Armatimonas rosea: one gene and its partner. The protein of the gene in region 1 binds, or shares a complex with, the protein of each later gene. Links are inferred from orthologs where the notes say so. Each region holds a gene or a part of one and is shown on either strand. Other genes may lie near its edges.

Region 1 (11,176 bases):
GAGTACATCACCAACTACCGCCGCCGCATGTTCTCCAGCTCCGCCGCGATCTTCTGGATGTACAACGACTCCTGGCCCACGACCCACTCTTGGACTATCGTGGACTACTACCGAAGAAAGAAGCTCGCCTACCACCCAGTGCGCCGAGCCTTCCAGCCCGTGAGTGTGGTCTGTGCTCCTCTTGAGAACCCTGAGCTTCCTCCAGACGGGGTTGGCGTCTTCGGCATCAATGAGACCGATCAAGAATGGCATGGCTATTTGATGGAGCAAATAGATACGGTAACCGATTGCTGTCCCTGCGATCCCAGACAGGATAGCCGCTCCGTGGTGATCCCCCCAAACAGCACGGTTCTTCTTGCGACACTTGACCCTCACCGTCCGTGGAAACCGGGCGAGTTTGCCCAAGCGGTGCTCTACGATAAAACCTACCAGCCCGTCGCCCAGCACCGGGTTTTCTTCCACTGCTTTCAGGAGCTGAAACTCGCCCCCAACCCAACCCTCGTGCTTTCCCTGCACGAGGGCGTGCTCACGCTGCGCTCGGAGGTCTTTGTGTGGGGGGTGTGCTTGGATACCGACGGTGAGCGGCCCGTGGCGGATAACTGCTTCGATCTGCTTCCGGGCGTCCCGTACTCGCTCCCGTGGGACACCGCGCTACTGGGCGAGCCAAAAATTCTTCGGACGGGCAACGGGCTTTTTGCCGCCGGTTGAAAACCGACGTCTGCAGTGGCTTCGTTCCTCAGCCGCGAAGCCCGTTCCGGGCTACGGAATCCCCAGCCCGGAACGGGCTTTGCGGCGGAACGCCACTGCAGACGCCCAATTCGATTGGGCGGCATCCTAAAGATTTCCGCGCGATCCCCAGATAATTACGGGGAAACGCCATGAAAACACTCGTTGATATCCCCGACTCTCTCCTCGACACCCAGGCCCCCATCGATGCTGAGACCCAGGTGATCCTGATGCTGCTCCGCGCGTGGCTGAGCCGCCCGGAGTCGCGGCAGCTCGTGCGTGCCGCCGCCGACATGATCCAGGACGAGCTCGCGCTCCAGCTCTACAGCGACACGATCCGTCTCCCGGAGAGCGCCAGTGAGCGCCGCAATGGCTTCGCCCGCTGGGTCAAGCTCCAGCTAGAGGCGCTCGACAGTTGGATCGAGGAGCGCGTGGAGGAGACCCTGGTGAGCCTACGCCCTAATCTTCCTCTCGAAGGCAAGGTCCAGCATATCGCCGAGGAGCTCATCGGTGCCCAGCTGCGGCGTGAGACCAGACGCCGTCTCCGCAAGACCCTCGCCGCCTACGCCGTGCGTGCCTGTGCTAACCGCTGGACAAGCCTTAACCTGGGCGAGACTTTTCTCCCCGGTGAGCCCCAGCACCGTAGCGGCATCTGGCTGATCCCCATCTTCCACCGCCAGCGCGAGTCCTGGCTTACGACGCTGCGCCTCAGTGCCACGGGAGAGTCGCTCAGCGATCCCAAGGCTCTCCAGGACGAGATTGAGGTGCGCTTGGGGCGGATACGACCGTCCTCCCCTGTAGGAACTGCCTGTTCCTCGCTGTGATTTTTTCAATCCTCTAAGATGCCTTGACAGAACCAAGATTCTCCGCTAGACTGTCGCCAACAATCAAGGAAGCCACCTTCCGGTGGTTTACCTCCCCATAACGAGACACACAGCGGTTCTTGCTGGAGACCCTAAGGGATCAGCAGTTGGGTGTCTTTGTGTGCCTGACCGCTCTTCCTCTCCAGAAACACTCATTTTTTGAATCTCTATCGTTCTGAGAGGGTAGTCATGTCTTATCAAACCAAGAGCCTGGGCAAAACGCGCCGGGCATTTACACTTATCGAGCTCCTCGTCGTGATCGCGATCATCGCGATTCTTGCGGCGATTCTCTTCCCCGTCTTTGCCCAGGCACGCGCCGCGGCACGTCAGATCTCCTGCCTCTCCAACGTCAAGCAGGTGGGTCTGGGTGCCATGATGTACTCCCAGGACTACGACGAGACCTATCCGCGCATGGATAACAACGGCGCTTGCCTCTACGGCGAGAACCCCTGCGCCCGCCCGGACTGGGACAACATGACCCTGGCACCCGGCGCCACCCGCGCCGAGCAGATCGCCAACTCCAAGATCGGCTTCTTCGGCGTGATTCAGCCCTACCTGAAGAACTACAAGATCGGGGAGTGCCCTGAGATCGGACCTACCAAGTGGCAGCAGGCTGTCGCCGGTGGCTACGGAATCACCTGGGGCACCTACGCCAAGGATGTGGAAGAGGTCTACCAGTCCATGGTTGGTCAGATGGCGATCTCCATCAATGTCATCAACTGGGGAGTCAATATCTCCGGCCACCCCAATGGCAAGCTCTCCGCAATCGCCCGCCCCGCGGAGACCCTCCTCTTCGTCGGTGAGAGCGCTTGGGGCTGGGACGGTTCCCAGACCAATGGGATCGGCAACGGCGGTGTCTGGCCTGCAGGCCCCACGGGAAGCCCCTGTGGCTCGGGTGACGGCTGGACCTGGTACCGCCACAAGGGTGAGAGCGCCAACTACTTCGGCGGTCGGTCTGATCCCAGTGTCAACCCCAACAAGCGTGGCTTTGCGAATGTCGGCTTCTGCGATGGCCATGCCAAGAGCATGAAGTACAACACCCTCGAGGGCTGCTCCTACGATGCAAGCCGCAACGCGTACTACTACCAGTACTGGAACCCCCAATTCTAAGATGAGAAAACTAGCTCTTTTCGGCCTGACCACGCTTCTTCTCGGAAGCCTTGTCGTAGGCTGCAGTAAAGAAGAAGATCCGGGCCCCAAGCTGGGTGAGATCAAGACCAGCGATGGAAAGCCCCTGCCAGCCGAGGCAGCAAGTGCAACCCGTCCTCAGAATCCCTTTGAGGCTGCGGGAGTCGCAGGCCCCGGCGGCATGAAGAAAGGGGCTCAGGGCGGCGCTCCTAAGTAGCGCGTCTCTGGTCTCCACAAAGACGGCGCAGAGCAGTGCTCTGCGCCGTCTTTGCTACAATAGGACATGAGCCTGCGACTTGCGTTCTATACCTCTGAGCTTTCCGAGCTCCTGACCACTCTGGAGCTCCTCGCCCGTGCTGGGGTCAGAGCACAGCTCTGCCTCAGCCCACCCACAAGTCTTCCCGCAGACCTAGAGGCTCTCGGGCTCTGGGCCGACTCCCCCGCCGCGCTCCCGCCACTTAGGCCCTCGCTTATCCATGCGCTCGCCTCCCCCCGCACCCTCGGGGCGATCCTAGAGCATGCCACAGAGCAGCTTGGCAGCCCCCGCGCCGTCCCGATTCTCTTTGGCGCACCCGCGCTGGGGCACTTTGTCGCATTTCGCGGCCTGCATCACCAGCTCTACCGCGAGGCGCTCTGGGCGATCGCCCGACAGGAGCCCGACCTCGCGGTCGCCCTGCACGAGCAGACCCCGCGCTTCTCGCTCTACGACCTCAGCTGTCTGTACTTGGAGACCGGTATGGATGCCGTCCGGGCACGTCTTCGGACTATCCAGGCCGACCCCGAGCCCAGTGTCGTCTTTATGGATTCCCTCACGGAGAGACACACCGCGCTGCTGGGGACACTGCTCTGGGAGCAGAAGCCGCCGCTCGTGGCGGGCTCCGTGGCGGTGGAGCACACCCTCCTGGCGGGCTGGCGGGCAGCCAAGCTCCTCCCGGAGCACGTGACCACGCCCCACTCCGAGCCTGCCCGCCAGCTCCTCGTGGTCAGTGGCGTAGACCTGAGAGAGCTCGACCCTCAGCTCACCTGGGCACGCACCCAGGGCTTCTTCTGCCATACGTTCCGTGAGGCAGCACGCGCCGTCAAGGTGCTCCAAGGCGCCCTCTCGGTCGGGCATAGTGGGATTCTCTACGCCGGTAGCCCCGCCCCCATCCCCGAGGAGCTGGCACATGCCCTGCGCGGCATCTTGGAGCAGCAGAGCACCGCACGCCTCGTGGTCTATGGCCAGGAGCTCCTGCGCGCTATCGCCACGGAGCTCGCGGTCGAGGGGCTGGAGTGGGTCGCGGCTCTGGAGCCGGGAGCGCCCCTCTGCCGGCTTATCGGGGGGCCCTTCGCAGGCAAAGAAGTCGTGGTCAGCGCCACACCGCCCGCCGATCCCGCGTTCTTGGGCCGCCTCCGCCAGAGCCCACGCGCCTAGAGGCAGAATCCGCCATTTGGGGGAGGTACACCGCCCGATGTCCGGGCACCATCAGAGCATGTCCACAGAGCTTATCGTTATCGCGGTTCTGGGGGGCAGCCTAGCGCTCTGGGCGGCGCAGGCCCTGCGCCTCTGGTCTCTCAACCGCCACCAAACCGAGTACACCGAGCCCGCCACGATTATCGAGAAAGCCCTGGTCCACGAGCCGGGGAGTGGCTGGGACCCCGACCAGCGCCACGTGCTGGTCTTCGCCCTCGCCGATGGCTCCCACCGTAACTTCGCGGTGTCGGAGAGCCTCTACAAGGAAGTCCATGCGGGCCAGTCGGGGCAGCTCCACACGCGCGGCTCCTGGTTCTGCGGCTTTGAGCGAGAGAGCAGCTAGCCTCCCGAAAACAAAATGAAGGAGATCTGGGTCAGCCGGTCAATAATAGTGTTATGAAACGACCTACACTGGCCCTCGTGCCCCTCGCGTTGTTGCTCTCCCTCACGGGCTGTGGTGGCTCCGGGACGGCCACGGACAGCGGCTCCCCGGCGGGCGGCTCTGCGGCAAACCGCGCCGCGGCCGGGCTCGGGAGCGGAAGCGCCAGTGCGGTCGATCCTGCCGAGCCCACCGCGGCCAGTGCGCCCTTCACGCCGGTCGGGGTGTTTGTGACCGGCACCGATGCCGCGCAGCCCACCTGGGGCCATGTCTGGGCGAGTGTCTACAAAGTGGAGGGAGTTGGGCTGGACAACAAGCCCATCACTCTCTTCTCCAGCGGCGAAGGCTTTCTCCTGGACCTGACCCAGCCGGGCGTGCTTCCCGGTGCGGGAGCGGCGCTCAGCTCCCTGCCGGGCCTGAACCGGATTCGGGTGACTCTGGGCCCCGCGGTCCAGGCCAGCAAGCCCGACCAGAGCGCGGTGGAGACCATCTCCCTGCTCCCCGCACTACCCAAAGATGCCGATGGCCGCGCGGTCGCAACCCTGACCCTGGGCAAGCCCTTTGAGAGCGGTGCCCTGGCGCTGGCGGTCGATCTGACCAAGTTTGTCCCGAACGCGGGCAAGGCCGGGCTAGAGCTCAGCCTCGGGGAGGCTCCCAAGACTGCGCTCCCGGTGACAGTCGCGGGCCAGCTCAAGGGGACAACCCTCCTCCTGCCCAACGGCGGACGGCTTGCCCTCGCCCTGGAGAGCGCCCAGCTCGCCAACGCCGATGGCAGTGGCCGCCCCAAGCTCAGCGACGGTGCCCCAGCCTTGGTCGAGGGAGCTCTCTCCGCCGATGGTAAGACTCTCACCGCCAGCCGCCTGACCCTGGGCCGCCCCGAGGACGCCTCGCTGGAGGGGACACCGGGCAGTGTGGACAGCAAGCTCGGCACCTTCACCCTGAGCCTGAGCCGCGCCACGGGGATCTTGCCCACCCACCTGGCGGTCTCCGCCACACTTGCCGACAAGGCGGTTCTCCGGGGACGAGGCGGGCTTCCGATCAGCGCGGAGGCGTTCCTGACCGCACTCTCCCAGTCCGGCACCCGTGTCCGTATCGAGGGGAGCTACGAGCCCGCCACCGGCGCGCTCTCCGTGCGCCGCGCCTGGCTACTGGGCAAGAGCCTGCGCGAGGCAATGGCCACGGGCACGGTAACCGCGGAGCCCAAGACCGGAGCGCTCACCCTGGCCCAGCCCACCGAGTGGGATGGCTTCGCCCCCAGCGAGAAACCCCTGCCCCTCACCACCACCGAGGCGACTCTCTACCTCGATGAAAAGGGCGGCTCCCTCACCCGCGAGGCGTTCCTGAGCGCGCTCAAGGAGAAGTCCGCCAGCGCCGTGGGCCTGCTCGATGGCGACGGTCGCCTTGCGGCAACCAAGCTCTCCCTGGTCGCCCCGCTCCCCAAGCCCGAGCCAGAGAAAAAAGCCGCGGAGCCGGAAAAGAAAGCGACCGAGCCCGAGAAGAAGACCACCGAGCCCGATAAAAAATCGGCATGAGCCACGGGGAATCTCTATGAGCTACTGCGAGTTTGTCCGCTCCGGCAAGGCGCACCCGGTCCATGTCCACTACCACGACCAGGTCTACGGCTTCCCGGTGGAGAGCGACGATGCCCTCTTTGAGCGGCTGGTGCTGGAGATCAACCAGGCAGGGCTGAGCTGGGAGACGATCCTCAAGAAACAAGAGGGCTTCCGCGCAGCCTACGATAGCTTCGAGATCGCGAGAGTGGCGGCCTACGGCGACGACGACATCGCGCGCTTGCTGGCCGACCCGGGCATTATCCGCAACCGGCTCAAGGTGCGCGCCGCGGTCACCAACGCCCGCAAGATCTTGGAGCTTCAGGCAAGCTACGGGAGCTTCAAGAGCTGGCTTGACTCCCACCATCCCCAAGAGAAGCCCGCCTGGGTCGCGCTCTTTAAGAAGACCTTTGCCTTCACCGGCGGCGAGATTGTGGGGGAGTTTCTGATGAGCTGTGGCTACCTCCCCGGCGCCCACGACCCCGACTGCCCCGTTCAGCCCCCGCGCCCCCTGAGCGCCTGAAGGCAGGGACCCCACGCACCGCCAGCGCGTACAATGGGACGTGCCGCTGTTTATGAGTATCCACACCCTGCCGCCGGGTGCCTTCACGCCTGAGCGGATTGAGCAGATCGCGCGCCTCGGCCAGCAGGACCCGGTCGTGCGGGGCTACCGCAGCTTCCACAGCCTGCAAGAGGGTCGCATTGTCTGGCTCCTGGATGCCCCCAGCAAGGAGGCGGTCGTGGCGTGGTGCAAGAAAGTCGGGCTGCCCCTGGATGGCGTCACCGAGCTGGAGCTGGAGGGCCATGTCGGGGTGATCCGCCCCGCACGCATGGGCATCCCCAACCAGCTCCAGGCAATTGTCGAGCAGGTCCAGAGCGATGGCGTTGTCGGGCTTGCCACCCTGCGGCTCCGCTCGGGGGACACGATCTGCGCCCTGATCGACAGCGATGAGTGCGAGCCGCTGGGCATTGTCCCCGGCGCGGAGGTCCTGGCGCTCTGCAAGGCGACCAGCATCTCGCTGGCACGCACCGACCAAGAAGAGAACCCTATGAAGCTAAGCTTTCCCAACCAGATCCGGGGCAAGGTGGTCAATATCATCTCCAGCTCCACCCTCGTGATTATCTATATCGACACCCCCGCAGGCCAGGTGGTCTCCGCGATGATCCCCTCCGCCGCGGAGCAGATCGAGCTCAAGGTGGGCGATGAGGTGACCGCGCTCTTCAAGGCGCTCGATGTCTCGCTCGCCAAGAGCTAGGCGCTAGGGCTTTCTCCCCGAGACGACGCGCCCAATCCCCGCCAGATCCAGCGTGATCGCGACCTCTGCCAACCCCGCCTCCCGCCAGAGCTGCGCCACGGCCTCGGCCTGCCCCTGCCCCACCTCCACCGCGAGCAGCCCCCCCGCCACAAGCCGCGCCGGTGCCTCGGCCGCCAGTCGGCGGTAGAGCGTTAGCCCATCGCCCCCCAAACTCGGGTCAAAGAGCGCGGTGTGCGGCTCGAAGTCGCGCACCTCGGGCTCCAGGGTGGGTGCCTCGGCAGGGGCGATATAGGGCGGGTTGCTGACAATCACCTCAAAGCAGAGCTCCGGTGGCAAGGGCGCAAGCAAGTCCCCCCGCCGAAACTCCACCGATACCCCGTGCCGCACCGCGTTCTCCCGGGCTACGTCCAGTGCCGCCTCGGAGATATCGGTCGCCCAGACCTGCACCTCGGGCAAGAGCTTGGCGAGGGTCACCGCAATGCACCCCGAGCCCGTGCCGATATCCAGGAGAGCCCCGCGCTTTTTACCTCCCCCGACCTCGCACCACTCGGTCCCCCCCTCCGGCTGATCGCTCGTTCCTCGCTGCGAAGGGGGGGATGGAGGGGATGCCGCCCCCCTTCGCGAAGCCGGAGGGGGTGGCGAGCCTAAGCGAGCCGGGGGAGGTAGAGCGGCCGGGGGAGGTAGAGCGGCCGGGGGAGGTAGAGCGGCCGGGGGAGGCGAAAACGCAAGCACAGCTTCCAGCAAATGCTCCGTCTCCGGGCGGGGGATGAGCACGGCGGGGGTGACCTGAAAGCTCAGGCCGTAGAACCCGCGCTCCCCAAGGATATAGGCCAGCGGCTCGCGGTTTGCACGGCGGATTAGAAGCGGCTCCAGAAGTGCCCCCTGGCCCCCATCCACGGGGGAATCCGAGCGCAAGATCAGCTGCTCGCGGGTGAGACCGAGGGCGTGTTGCACCAGAATCCGAGCCTCGGTGCGGGCCTCCGCAGCGGGAATGCCCGCATCGGCGAGGCGCTGGGTGGCACTTGCAAGAAAGAGAGAGAGCGTCACACCGGCAGTGTATCGCTCTACAGCACACGATGAAATCCCGACCGAGGGACGAGGGAGGCGGCGCGAACGCGCCCCATAGCAGGACGTTTACCGTCCATGCGCTCCATGTGCCCCCGCCGAGCGGGGGTTAGGGGTAAAATACGCCACGATGACAGACAAGGCAGCGGTGCGGTGGGGGCGAACACTGGGGCTGGCCTTGCCGCTGATCGTGCTCAACACGGGCTGGATCGCCAACTCGGAGATGCGCACCAAGGTCACCGAGATCACGATCACGACTCTGTTTATCGGGGTGGCATTTCTGCTCTTTCTGCTGAGTCTCGGCAACGCGCTGGTGCGACGGCTCGCCCCCCGAGCGGCTCTGCGCCCGGCGGAGCTCTTTGCGGTCTATGTCCTCCTCTCGCTCAGCTCGTCGGTGGCGGGCATCGGCAACCTGGGCTTTTTCACGCCCTTTCTGGTCAATGCCTGGCGCTACGGCCCCGAGCGCGGCTGGGAGAAGTTCTTCCCGTACCTACCGGCAAACCTCCTCGGCCCGCGCGACCCGGCGCGGCTCAAGGCCTTCTACGAGGGGCACACCAGCTTCTTCACGCCCGAGACGCTCACCGCTTGGGCACCGGCGCTGGTGTTCTGGGGCGTGTTTTTGTTCTTGCTCTTCTCGACCCTACTATGCCTGGCCTATCTCTTGCGCCAGCGCTGGGCCGATCAGGAGCACCTGACGTTTCCCGTGGTCGCGCTCCCGCTGGAGCTCTGCCGCGAGGGTATTCCCCTCTTTCGGAACAAGCTGTTCTGGGCGGGGTTTGGCATCCCAGCGTTCTTCTACACCCTCAACACCTTGGCCGGCATGTACCCCAGCTTGCCGTCGCTGCCGTTCAACAAGCCCGTCGATCTCATGGCGCTCAACGCCCCGCCCTACAGTGGGTTTGGGATGGTGGTCGCCCTGATCCATCCGTCGGGGATCGGCTTTGGGTTCCTCATCAACGCCGACATGCTCTTCTCGCTCTGGGTGTTTCATCTGGGCAAGAAGCTCCTCAACTTCTGGGGTGTCACCCAAAACTGGCGGGATTTGGGCACGGACACCCAAAACGAGCACCCCGACCAGTTCCCCTTTATCCAGTTTCAGGCCTGGGGTGCCTGGCTCGTGGTGTGTCTCGCGGCGCTCTTCGCCGCCCGGCGCTACTTCGCCACTCTCCCCCAGCAGCCCGGCGCCCGGGTCGCACTGACGGGAGCCGTGGTCGGTTTCCTGGCGATCTGGGTGATGCTCGTGCTTGCCGGTGCGCCCTGGTGGCTCCCGCTGGTCTTGCTGACGATCTACATTCTCCTCCAGCTCACCCTCGCCCGCCTCAGCGCCGAGACTGCGGTGCTCTCGCCGCTGCTGAACTGGGTGGACCCACAGAGCATGATCACCACCCTCGCCGGGACCGCAGCCCTCTCCCCCACCGATCTCTCCCACCTGGCGACCCTCTCCTGGTTCAACCTGGACTACCGCGCGGGGCTCCTGCCGCAGGCGCTCCAAGGCTTTGTGGGGATGCAGCGCTCCGCCGCCCGCCTGCGCCCCTTTGCCCTCGCCTGCCTGCTCGCGCTCGCGGTTGCGATCACCAGCGCCCTGCTCTGGGACATGCAGTTCTACCATGTCAACGGCGCGGGCACCGCCAATGTCAACCCCTACCGCTTGCTCGCCAGCAGCTCCCCGTGGGCGCGCCTCGCGGGCTGGGTCTCGCAGCCGCGCCCCCCAGACTCCCACGCCTGGCTGGGCGCACTCTTCGGCGCGGGCATGACCCTGCTCTTAGGCTATTTGCGCACGCGCTTTGTCGGCTTCCCGCTCTCGCCCGCGGCCTATGTCCTCAACCTCACCTGGGCCAACGAGCTCTTCTGGCTGGACTTGTTCATCGCCTGGATCTTAAAAGCCAGCGTCCTGCGCTACGGCGGCATCAAGCTCTACCGCACCGCGCTCCCCTTCTTCCTCGGCCTCATCCTCGGCGACTTTGTCACGGGCGCGTTCTGGTCCCTGGTCGGGCTGGGGCTGGGCGCGGAGATCTACCGTACTTTCCCGAACTAAACGGTACACAACAATATGCAGCTAGTCAGTACCGCTTCCTTCGACGAGATGATCGCGCTCTATCTCCGCGCGGAGCTGACGGGGCGGTTCGGCACGCAGGTCGAGGCCCAGCTCGAGCGCGAGGGTGCGAGCCGGTCGGTGGTCGAGAGCCCAGATACCACAAGCCCAACCGAATGTGCCCTCCGCCGTCGGGTCCTGGCAGGCTATCGCGCCTATCTCTTCGACGATCTCCCGGAGCACGTGCAGTGGTACCGAGCAACGCTACCCCCCACTGAGGTGGCCATGGTGCGCTACATGGACTACTCCTACTGGAACGAGCTCTCCCGCCACACACGCCTTCCCCGTGTCGCGGCGGAGGCGATTCGATCGGGTGAAGAGGTATTTGGTGTCAGTAACGCGGGCTTCCTCAAGGCGGCACAGGCCCTACGTGCCGGAGCGCACTTTCCCGAGCTAATCCTTGTCGCCGCCTCCCCCCGCTCGCCTCTGACGGTCTTGGAAGGCCACGTCCGCCTCACGGCCTACCTGCTTGCTCCCGAGTACCTCCCCGAGGCACTCCCCGTCCTAGTCGGCTTCGCTCCCGAGTGTGCCGGCATCTGAGCAAGCTCCTCCAACCCTGTACTCAAAAATTGCCTATACTGAGGGAGCATGATTTCAAAGCTACCAAAGTGGGTGTGGTCGGGGACCTGGGCACTGGCGTTTGTCGGGGGCATGGTCAATGTGG
Region 2 (10,969 bases), on another replicon or contig:
TACGTTCCCTGCCAGAGATCGTCGATCACGACACGACTCAGCCTTCCCCCGAGCTTCTCGATCAGATTGCGGAGCAGATCGTGGGTCAGGGGCCGCTCGGGCGCGACTTTCTGGAGGGCATTGTGGATCGCCATGCTCTCAAACGGCCCGATATGCACCGAGAGCCGGCGCCCTCGGCCATCGCGGAGCACCAGCGCGACCTCCTCGATCGGTCCGTCCGCCTGCGCCGCCTCACGGGTCTCCCAGAGCCCGAGAACCGTCACCTCTTTCTCGTCGAGCGAGCGCGGCTTCCGGTTCTCGTCCTCACTGGTCTCGTCAAACGGGCTAGACATACTACTCCGACTTGTTTGCTTCCGACTTATTGGTCGCCGCGGGTGCGGTCCCCCCGATCGCGGAGAGGAACTCGCGGTTCGAGCGTGTCTTATCGAGGCGGTCCAGCAGGAGCTCGGTGGCCTCTTTGGTCCCCAAGTTGGCCAGGATGCGGTGCACCTGCCAGATCTTGCGCAGGTCGTCGGCCGGGTAGAGGAGCTCGTCGCGGCGGGTGCCGGAGAGCTTGATGTCGATCGCCGGGTAGAGCCGCTGCTCCGCCAGCGAGCGGTCCAGGCGCAGCTCCATATTGCCCGTGCCCTTAAATTCCTCGAAGATGATATCGTCCATGCGCGAGCCGGTCTCCACCAGCGCCGTGGCGATAATGGTGAGCGAGCCGCCGTGCTCGATGTTGCGAGCCGCGCCAAAGAAGCGCTTAGGACGGTAGATCGCGGCGGGGTCCAGACCGCCCTGGAGGGTTCGCCCCGACGGGTTCACGGTCAGGTTCGACGCGCGGGCAAAGCGGGTGATGGAGTCTAGGAGGATCACGACATCTTTACCCACCTCCACGAGGCGCTTGGCCCGCTCCAGGCAGAGATCGGCGACACGCATGTGGTTGTCGGGTAGCTCATCAAAGGGCGAGGCGATCACCTCTCCTCGCACCGAGCGCCGCATGTCGGTCACCTCTTCCGGGCGCTCGTCCACCAGGAGCACCATCAGGTGAATGTCCGGGTGGTTGATAGCAATCGAGTTGGCGATCTGCTTGAGCAGGATGGTCTTACCGGCCTTGGGCGGCGCGACAATCAGCCCGCGCTGGCCCTTGCCAATCGGGGAGACCAGGTCCATAAAGCGCATCGAGAGGGTCTTGGGGTCCAGCTCCAGCACGATCCGGGACTCCGGGAAGATCGGCACCAGCTCATCGAAGTTGGGGCGCATCCGGGCGACATCCGGGTCGAAGCCATTGATCTTCTCCACCCGCAGGAGCCCGAAGTACTTCTCCGAGTCCTTGGGAGGGCGGACAAACCCTAGCACCTGGTCGCCCGTCTTGAGGCCAAAGCGCTTGATCTGTGCCTGCGCCACATAGATATCGTCGTTGCTGGCGGCGAGGTTCTGGCGGCGCAAAAAGCCGTAGCCCTCGCTATTGATCTCCAGGACCCCCTCACCGCTGAGCGGCTCCTCACCATTGAGCGAGGCCTCTTCCAGGTCACGGAGATCGGCTCCCGCTCCCAGAGCAGGCCCCACATTGCCACGCCGAGGCGGGTTGTTGTAGGAGTTCCCCGGACTCGCCGCGTTGCCGCGAGCGGGGCGCATGCTATGGCCAGGACGATCCCGGCGCTCGGGGCGGTCGCCACGATCAGGACGCTCGTTGCGGTCGTTGCGGTCTTGGCGCTCGATGCGGGCAGGCGGTGGCAGGGGCTCCGCGACACGCTCAGGCAGATCGGCGACAAGCTCTAAGGCCTCTTGCTGGGTCAGCGGCGGCGGAGCGCTCGTCTGGAGGAGGCGGCGGCGACGCGAGGGGGGGGCGGGAGGAGGAAGCGCGGCGTCACCCAGCAGCGACTCTGCCGCAGCAATCATTTCAGGGGGAGGGGTTGGGAGTAGTGTCGGAGTAGAGGGCGTGGTGGTCGCCTCAGGGGCACTCTCCACGCTAGCAGGAGCAGAGGTTGTATCGACCCCATCCGGGTCGGGGGGCGTTGTCAAACGACGTCTTGGCATGAGGACTTTCCGAAAACGAAGCGGTCGGCGAGAGCACGACGAAACACAAAATAGTGTGGGGAAAAAGGCTCGCCGGGGAGAGTTGAATTGAAGCAGACCACAAACCTTGAGGTTGCTTCCTAACCACTATATCACGCCTTTTATTTCGGTTGCAAATACAAATAACGAGAGCTTTGGCCCTCCTGAGAGGGGTACTTGTGCTCCGTAGAGCCCTAATGCAAGGGAATCCACTCTGGCCAATAAAAAACCCTCTTCCTCCGCGGAGCGGAAATGAGGAAGAGGGTCACTCCGAGCGCGAAAGCGCTACTTACTCGTGCGGCCGATTCCGTGGTAGACAAAGCCCGCACGCCGCATCTTCTCGGGGTCGTAGAGGTTGCGGCCATCGAAGACATGGCTCCCCTTCATTGCAGCCTTGAGCTTCTCCAGGTTGATCTGCTTGAACTCGTTCCACTCGGTGACAACCACCGCGGCATCGGCCCCCTCCGCGGCATCGAAGGCGCTCTTGGCGTAGGTAATCTGCGGGAAGATCTTCTTGCAGTTCTCCATCGCAATCGGGTCAAAGGCGACAATCTCGCCATCGCCCGCGAGCACCGCCGCAATCACATCGAGGGACTTCGCATCGCGCATGTCGTCGGTGTTGGCCTTGAAGGCCAGCCCGAGCAGCGCGATCTTCTTGCCCTTGAAGCCGCCCAGCTCCTTCTCGATCTTCTTGATAAAGCGCTTGGGCTGCTCATCGTTGGTCTTGATGGTCGCCTCTAGGATCGGGAAGTCGTAGCCGACACTCTGCGCGGTGTGGAGCAGGCTCGACGAGTCCTTAGGGAAGCAGCTTCCGCCGTAGCCAAGGCCGGCGTTGAGGAAGGCGGGGCCGATGCGGCGGTCCTGCCCGACCCCCTTCATCACCTGGATCACATCGGCGTTCACGGCCTCGCAGATATTGGCGATGGAGTTGGCGAAGCTGATCTTGACGGCCAAGAACGCGTTCGACGCGTACTTAATCAGCTCAGCGCTGGCGACATCGGTGATGATCATCGGGCGCTCCAGCGGGGCGTAGAGCTCCAGCACCTTGAGCGCGACAATCTGGTTGGGGGCACCAATGACGATGCGGTCCGGGTTGAGCGCGTCCTGAATCGCCGAGCCCTCGCGCAGGAACTCCGGGTTGGAGACCACGTCGAAATCCACATTGCGGCGGCGGTTGGTCTCGATCACCTCGCGCACAAAGCTGCCCGTGCCCACCGGGACCGTGGACTTATTGACGATCACCTTGTAGCGGTCCATCGCCGCCGCGATCCCACGCGCCGCACCCTCGACCTGGCTCATGTCGGTGGAGCCGTCCTCACGCGGCGGGGTGCCCACACAGATGTAGATAATCTCGGACTTGCGCACCGCGCCATCCAAGTCTGTGGTGAAGGTGAGGCGCCCCTCTTCCGCGTTGCGCTGTACCAGCTCCTCAAGCCCGGGCTCGTAGATTGGCATCTCACCGCGGTTGAGCTGCTCCACTTTCGCTTCCAGCTTGTCCACACAGATGACCTCATTTCCCAGGTCCGCAAAGATCACCCCAGTGACAAGTCCGACATAGCCTGTACCAATAACACAAATATTCATAATTTCTTTTCCAGCGGGGATTCTACCCACTAAAAGCCCATTTCAACCCAAAACCCGTGACACAATCGGCAACTTCAGGCAATCTAATTCATTATTTAATTTATAAAAGGCACTTTAAAATACCCCCTGTCGAAATCCAGCCAGAAGCGCCGACACAGAGAGCGTCCGAAGATCGACCGTCGCCGTTGACGGCGTCTTTTCCGTAAATTTTTCCGGTGCCACCACCCACTGCGTCTCGTACTCTTTCGCGGGGGTTGGGTCGTAGTAGGGGTAGAGAAGCGGGATGGGCTGCTTTGCTTTCCAGCACACCACCCACGTACTACTTCCCCCCCACCAGACACTCAGGGTGGGCTGCTCCTTCAGAAGCGCCTGCTGGAGACGGGTCAAAAAGCGATCTGCATCGTCCTCGCGCTCCCCCAGCCAGGTCTGCGCCAGGTCGTGGGCGGGCGGGAAGAGGCGTCGGTCGGACTCACTGGGGAATGTCCTGCCGTAGGAGACAATCACATCGGCGGGCTCGACCCCGTTTTTCTGGCGAAAGGCACGACAGCGCTCCGGCGTGTAGCCCAGCTCCTCCGTGTGGCAGTCCGAGACCTCTTCCCGGAACCCCGGTGGCACGGTCTCGGTCAAGACCAGCCCCGCGACCTGTGGCAGGCGGAAGCGCTCGATCGTTGCCCGTGCCACCGCCAGGTTGCTCTCGACACCAGGGTCCAGCCAGTCTAGCTCGTCGCGGCGGAACCGACGGCGGCAGAGCGCACGCCAGGTCTCGCCCAGGCTATTGCGCGCCGGGGTGCCGTCGTTGCTGCGCAACACGGGGACGCACGCCCAGATCGGCAAGCGCCTCTCCGCCAGCGCGACCTCCAGCAGCTCCGGGCTCGCCTCCAGCCAGACCGCCGCCGCGCCCGCCTCTTGCGCCGCTTGCAGGAGTGCCTTCAGCTCGTCTTTGTCTTTGTCGCCCACACGCACGAGCACGGGCCGGCCCTTGACGGACACACGGAGGCGTCGCGTTTCACTCAAGTCGATATCGCCCACGTAGAACGTCGGTGCATCGGGGACACGGGCCTGGAGCTGGAGGCTCAGGGAGACAGTCACCTTATCAAGCGTGACCGCTACCGCGGGTTGCCGCTGGGCCGCTTGAAAGGCAGTCTGGAGTTTTTTATGCTCCGCATCCACCACCACCTGTTGGCTTGCAGTCAGCTCCGAGTAGCCCAGCCGGAGCTCCTTACCCTCCTGGTGCGCCGCACGGTACTGGCGGCGCTGGGAGTCTGTCAGGGCAAACACTGCTCCCGTAGCAAAGGGCACGCTCAAGAGTGCATCAAAGCGCTCAGCGAAGGCCTGTGTCTCGCGCGGATGTACGGCTTCCGCACTGGCATGCCACTCAGCGACACGGGCGCGGCGGACCTGAAGCGGGGCAAGCTCCTCCACCAGCAAAAAGCCCTCGTCGGTCTTGCGAAAAACTCCCGCGAGGGCGAAGCACAGCGCCTCGAGCAGCTCGCCCGTGGCCAGTGTCGTGCCCTGGCTCCACACCGGGAGCTTGGCAACCCGTGCATCGGCGCGTACCAGGACGCCACTGGCCTGGGTCGCCCGCTCCAGAAGCAGCGCGACCGTCACCTTCTCCCCCTCCAGCGCGACCTGCCCGGAGAGCGCCCGTGGGTTGAGCTGCCCCACTCCCCCGCGGTTCGGAAGCCTCTGCAAGAGCTCTTGCCCCAGGGGGGGCACTTGTGGTTTGAGAGGAAAGTTAAACCCGCTTCCCAAGAGCGTAAAACCAAAGGGCCCGATAGGCGGCCCCTGCACAATCGCCACCAGCCCCAAGGAGAGCATGAGCTGAGAGCGTCGTGGGCCATCGAGCGGGATCATGCCCTGAAACGATGCATCCCGAATCAGCGTCGACTCGGGCAGGAGCCCCAGCACCAGCGCACGCTGAGCGGCTGTACACTGCGCCACGGCAAGCCCACCGCCACAGAGCTGCTGCCACTGCGCCTCGGTGACGGTCTCTAGAAACGTGCTGGCCGAGGCATCGAAGCGCGGCGGGGCGGGGTTGCGGCTGTAGCCCACGCGCTCCGCTGGCCCCAGCGCAGTGACACTGCCAAAGCGGCGCAGGCCACGCCCAAATGCCGCAACCAGCTCCTGGGGCATCCAGCCACCGGGCGGCGGCATGCCCAGCTTTTGCTGCGCAAGGAGCGTCTGCTGCTTCAGCCAAGCCTCGTAGGCACCGAGAGCCCCCAGAATTTCCCGGGAGGGGCTTGGGAGCAGAAGCGGCGTTTTCTCCGGGGCGATACAGAGCAGCGCGCCGTGGCGTCGGGGGTCCCAGTGCAGGAAGGCAAGGGCATCGGCGAGGGTTTGGATCGGTTTTTGTGGCATTATGGTACAATCCTGTTGGATTCTACGATGCACACCTTCCTTCATGCCAGCCTCTGGCCACTCCCCCTCTAGCCCCCCGGGGCACCTGCATCACCTCACGTCTCCCCCTTTTGCAGTCTTGCACGTGTCTTGCGGCTGCTTTTTGCTGTCTTTTTGATTCTGGAAAAACCATGTTTGAAAAACTACTTGATGTTGAGAAACGCTACGAAGAGCTGAACCATCAGATGATGGACCCCACGGTAGCGTCGGACCCCAAGCGCTACGCCCCCGTGGCGCGCGAGCACACGGCGCTCACCCCGCTGGTCGAGACCTTCCGCCGCTATAAAGCAGTTGTGCAGGGAATCGCCGATGCGGAGGAGATGCTGGGCGACCCGGAGATGAAGGAGCTGGCGCAGCTAGAGCTGGAAGAGCTCAAGCCACAGGTGACCCCGCTGGAGAAAGAGCTGCGCCTCATGCTCCTGCCCAAGGACCCCGCCGACGATAAAAACGTCATTATGGAGTTCCGTCCGGGCACGGGTGGCGACGAAGCCGAGCTTTTCTGCGGGCAGATCCTGCGGATGTACATGCGCTGGGCGGAGCGGCGCGGCTGGAAGAGCGAGCTGATCGCCTGCCAGGAGACGGGAATCGGCGGGGTCAAAGATGCCCAGCTCTCGATCCAGGCCGAGGGCGCGTTCTCGCAGCTCAAGTTCGAGGGCGGTGTCCATCGCGTGCAGCGCGTCCCGGTCACCGAGTCCGGCGGGCGCATTCACACGTCCACGGCGACGGTCGCGGTGATGCCGGAAGTGGACGATGTCGAGGTCAATATCGACCCCAAGGACCTCAAGATGGACTACTACCTCTCGGGCGGCGCGGGCGGCCAGAATGTTCAGAAGAACGAGACCGCGGTGCGCATCACCCATATCCCCTCCGGGATCGTGGTCGCCTGTCAGGACCAGCGCAGCCAGCTCCAGAACCGCGAGCAGGCCATGCGCGTGCTCCGTGCCCGCCTCTACGAGCGCGAGCTGGAGAAGCTGCTGGCCTCTGTCACCCAGAACCGGCGCCTGCAAGTGGGCTCGGGGGACCGCTCGGATAAGATTCGCACCTACAACTTCCCCCAGGACCGTCTGACAGACCACCGGATCGGGCTGACCATTCATGGGCTCAACAATGTCATGGACGGCGACATCCAGAACATTATCGACTCTCTCGTGAGTATCGACCAGGCCGATAAGCTTGGTGAGGGTGGGATCGCGTAGATGCAGCCCACCCCCGCTCCCAGCCCCACTCCTAAGCCGCCTGTCTCCACACGCGGCGTTGTCGAAGAGCTCTCCGAGCTCACGGGGCTGGAGCGGCTCGCCTACCGTCAGATCGTCCTGTTCCTTCTAGAGTTTGTCCTGCTGATCGGGCTCTATATCGGCCTGCGCTGGCTCCTGAAGCGGGGGGTGCGGCGCGTGGGCGAGCAGCTGGCGAACAAGGCGGCCACGGAGCACCAGGCGGCGCGGGTACGGAGCCTCGCCACCATCCTCCAGCACACGCTCCACTTCGTGCTGGCCTTTGTCTTTATTGTCTCCGCACTGAGCCTGCTGGGCATCAATGTCGCTCCGATTATTGGCACCGCCAGTGTGGCCGGACTGGCCTTTGGCTTCGGAGCCCAGAAGCTGGTCAAGGATGTTATCACCGGCTACTTTCTGCTCCTAGAGGACCAGTACGTGGCCGGGGACTACGTGACCATCGGGGCCGTGACAGGGGTGGTGGAGGAGCTGGGGATGCGGATCACGCGCATCCGTGACGACGACGGCAAGCTCTATATTCTCTCCAACGGCGACATCGCCTCGGTCTGCAACCACAGCCGCGGGCTGGTGGGGGCGAGCTTCGAGCTCTCGGTGGCCGCCGCGGAGGATATCGCCGCCGTGACCAAACTGATCGAAGAGACTCTCGCCCAGCAAAACCTCCCCGAGCCGCCGCGTGTCGAGGGAGTCACCCTCGCCGACGCCGCCAAGACGACGCTCAAGATCACCTTCAAGGCCCCCAAAGGCCAGCGCCCCGCCCAGCTCCTGCCGCACCTACGCGCCACTCTGCGGGATGCGCTCCTCGCCGCAAAGATCACTCTTGCTTAAGCCACTCCGCTGCCCACTGTGCCTCGGAAGGCTTCAAACGCGGTGTGGGCACTTGCGAGTAGTCTACCGTGCGCCGAAACGGACCTTCGTCATAGCAGCGGGAAAAAAGTGCCCCGAGATCGAGAGTAAGCTCAGGGCTCCCCACAGTGAGTGGGACAAAGATCGTCGGCAACGGGTCAAACAGCCCCACCGGCCAGCAGGTAAAGCGGTTCCCCACTCCCGCCCGGTGGAGACAGACGATATAGTCCCAGAACCCTCGGTACTGCGCGGTGAGGCTTCGTTGCTCCACCGCAACGGTGTGCTGGCCCCCACGCAAGAGATCAATCTCTAGCAAGTGGGCGGCACTTTCCAAAATCTCCAGCTGTTTTTTGCGGTACTGCTCCCGCCCCGCCCCTGTCTTATTGATCGGACTGAGTACCTCAATCACTGTCACCACCGTGCGTTGTGCGTTGGTCGAGATCACTTTGACAAAAGGCTCCCGTACTTCGTCGGCTTCTTCAACAATCTCATACGGCATTGTCGCCGTTAACACCGCACCGGAAGCACCAGGGAGATTGGGAGCAGTCGCAAAGTTATTGCTCGTACGCAAGATCGCAACATCGGGCAGAAACCGATCCCCGGGCGACAGAAGATAAATATTTTCATCAATTGTCGCCGCAAACCCCTCGGGGAGTATTCGATTGAGCTGCGCAGCGATTAGTGTGATCAAGATTTGGTGGACATTGTGCCAGTGCTCTGGGCTCTCCAGCCACGGGTCCATCCCAGGAAACGGAGACGGCATCTCAGTTCTCCTTTTTCGGTTCCTGCCACATCCCGTCGGCCTTGATCAGTGCGATCAGCTCCTCAACCCCAACACTCTGATCGACTGTCTTAATCTCTTCTCGCTTGCGATAGAGCGTAATTTTCCCACCCGCTTTACCCACATAACCATAATCAGCGTCCGCCATCTCGCCGGGGCCATTGACGATGCAGTTGTGCACCACGGCGAGCGAACTCACGTAGGTTCCCGAACCGGCGACTTCCAGGTTGTGGACATTTCCCTTATAAGCGATTCGTCCAGTAGAGAGAACAGGTAGGTAGAGAAAATGTTCGTCAAGCGCCAGGCGAGCCCTGTTCTGGCGCTCCTCGGGGATGGCGATCTCATATCCCAGTGTGCTGGCGAAGGTGCGGAGCGCGTCGGCGTTGGTCACAGAGAGGAAATAGACCTCCTGGCGGTTCTTAGGTTGGCGGCGAACCAGGGTCACAGGGATTCCCAAACGGAGCAGCAGCTGGTGCACTTGGTAGGCAAGCTGACGCGAGACGGTCACATAGGTAGCACGGGGATAGCCACGCACCACGCCCGTGTAGCCGTCGCAAAGCCAGAGAGTCCTGAGCAAGGTAACTTGCTGGGTTTTAGGCAGAGTCAGCATCCATTGAGGAAAGTGCTTGTTCTCTGCACGCCGTCCAAAAAGCTGGGCGAAGAGAGTTGCCCACTCCGTGGAGTGAACCACGGTCTCAATGGTATTCCTCTCCGGGCGCTCTCGTAGGCTAACCGAAGCCCCAAGGCGACAGAAGATATCCCGAGCGTCCTGTGCGAGCTCAGGCTCATCAGAACCAAAAGTCAAGAAAACCTGTCGTGGGATACCATTACGGCCGCCCAGGGAGCCCTCGGCGGCAAAGTACCCTGCAAGCCGGAGAAAGTCCTCGTTCATGGAAAGCTGCGATGCCTCAGGAATGCTTGTTAGGGCTTGCTCCCCCTGAAGTACAGGATAGAGAAGGACGTGTCCTTTATGGAGATTTTCTGCTCCCTGCCAGCTCGGCTCCTGTCCTAGCCCTGGCACTTCGGCCATGTTTTGCCAGCGCGTGCGATCTTTTTTCGCTTTCCCCGTGCGCTCTAGTGCCAAGATCGGATGGTTGGGCGTCACTAAAATGGAAGGTGCGCCACGTAGCTTTAGCTCAACGAGTTCCCCCTCAAAGGAGTGGGTATCCACTGCGGTTACCGGAGAGTAGGTCCCCTCCTGCGTGAGTACCTTCTGTCCCTGTTCCACAGTCTCGATGGGAACGAAACCAGCCTCCGTGACAACCGTCTCGCCAGGAGGGAAGCATCCCATCACCGCAATGTCTAGCCCAACAAGATGACTTGTGGCACGTTTCACTTGATTTAAGACCGTTGGAAGATCAAATTTCGTACGTCCACAGCTGGGGCAGGCGATAAACTCGACTTGTGTCTTGCGTAGACCGAGCGCTTGCAGGATTTCGTAGCAGACGGGCAGCTCTTGAATGGGGTCTTCGGAAAGAGATACCCGAATCGTGTCACCAATCCCCTCTGCCAATAGAGTACCAATCCCCGTCGTGCTCTTGATACGGGCGTACTGGCCGTCGCCGGCCTCCGTGACCCCAAGATGCAAGGGGTAGTCCATGCCCTCGGCGTCCATGCGCTGCACCATGAGCCGATTGGCGGCGAGCATGATCGGGACGCGGCTGGCCTTGAGGGAGATCACCAGGTTGCGAAAGTCGTGCTTCTCACAGATTCGGAGGTACTCCAGCGCGCTCTGGACCATCCCCTCGGGCGTGTCGCCGTAGGTGACCAGCATGCGCTCGGCCAGAGAGCCATGGTTCACCCCGATCCGCATGGCGATGTCGCGCTTCTTGCAGGCCTCGATCACCGGCACCAGGCTCGCCTCGATCGCCTCCCGCTGCTCGTCGTGCTCGGCGTCGGTGAACTCCGAGCGGCCCGTGTGCTTGTGGAAGACAAACAGCCCCGGGTTGAGGCGCACCTTATCGACATACTCCGCCACCGCGACCGCGATATCGCTGCCCTGGTGGTGCACATCGGCGACCAACGGCACATCGACCAGCCGAGCCCGGAGCTTCTCCTTGATCTGTCCCAGGCAGTGGGCATCGCGCATCGACGG

Evidence for each region.
Region 2: the proteins of HNQ39_RS08185 (region 1) and prfA are in contact, whole or in part, in a crystal structure (PDB 2B3T), measured with the Escherichia coli proteins. The link is inferred for Armatimonas rosea from one-to-one orthologs.

Annotation. Positions count from the first base shown.
Region 1 is NZ_JACHGW010000002.1:61,953-73,128, reverse strand. Bases 6,381-9,375 are described here. They hold HNQ39_RS08185 (HemK family protein methyltransferase), read right to left. Parts: upstream 8,403-9,375; coding sequence 7,359-8,402; downstream 6,381-7,358. Other genes in these bases: HNQ39_RS08180 (DUF6785 family protein), read left to right, coding at 8,551-9,375; HNQ39_RS08190 (TOBE domain-containing protein), read left to right, coding at 6,675-7,355; HNQ39_RS08195 (DNA-3-methyladenine glycosylase I), read left to right, coding at 6,381-6,622. Also shown: HNQ39_RS08230 (glycoside hydrolase family 2 protein), read left to right, coding at 1-708; HNQ39_RS08225 (hypothetical protein), read left to right, coding at 879-1,550; HNQ39_RS29600 (prepilin-type N-terminal cleavage/methylation domain-containing protein), read left to right, coding at 1,779-2,699; HNQ39_RS08215 (hypothetical protein), read left to right, coding at 2,701-2,934; HNQ39_RS08210 (four-carbon acid sugar kinase family protein), read left to right, coding at 3,001-4,131; HNQ39_RS08205 (DUF2500 family protein), read left to right, coding at 4,190-4,513; HNQ39_RS08200 (hypothetical protein), read left to right, coding at 4,567-6,081; more of HNQ39_RS08195, read left to right, coding at 6,098-6,380; more of HNQ39_RS08180, read left to right, coding at 9,376-10,455; HNQ39_RS08175 (hypothetical protein), read left to right, coding at 10,471-11,052; HNQ39_RS08170 (YoaK family protein), read left to right, coding at 11,101-11,176. UniProt on the Escherichia coli protein: Methylates the class 1 translation termination release factors RF1/PrfA and RF2/PrfB on the glutamine residue of the universally conserved GGQ motif, i.e. on 'Gln-235' in RF1 and on 'Gln-252' in RF2.
Region 2 is NZ_JACHGW010000003.1:400,939-411,907, reverse strand. The notes cover bases 5,394-8,181. They hold prfA (peptide chain release factor 1), read left to right. Parts: upstream 5,394-6,149; coding sequence 6,150-7,214; downstream 7,215-8,181. Other genes in these bases: HNQ39_RS16895 (DUF4058 family protein), read right to left, coding at 8,062-8,181; HNQ39_RS16900 (mechanosensitive ion channel family protein), read left to right, coding at 7,215-8,075; HNQ39_RS16910 (hypothetical protein), read right to left, coding at 5,394-5,979. In the rest of the region: HNQ39_RS16925 (bifunctional nuclease family protein), read right to left, coding at 1-332; transcription termination factor Rho, read right to left, coding at 334-2,019; HNQ39_RS16915 (UDP-glucose dehydrogenase family protein), read right to left, coding at 2,323-3,621; more of HNQ39_RS16910, read right to left, coding at 3,736-5,393; more of HNQ39_RS16895, read right to left, coding at 8,182-8,856. UniProt on the Escherichia coli protein: Peptide chain release factor 1 directs the termination of translation in response to the peptide chain termination codons UAG and UAA.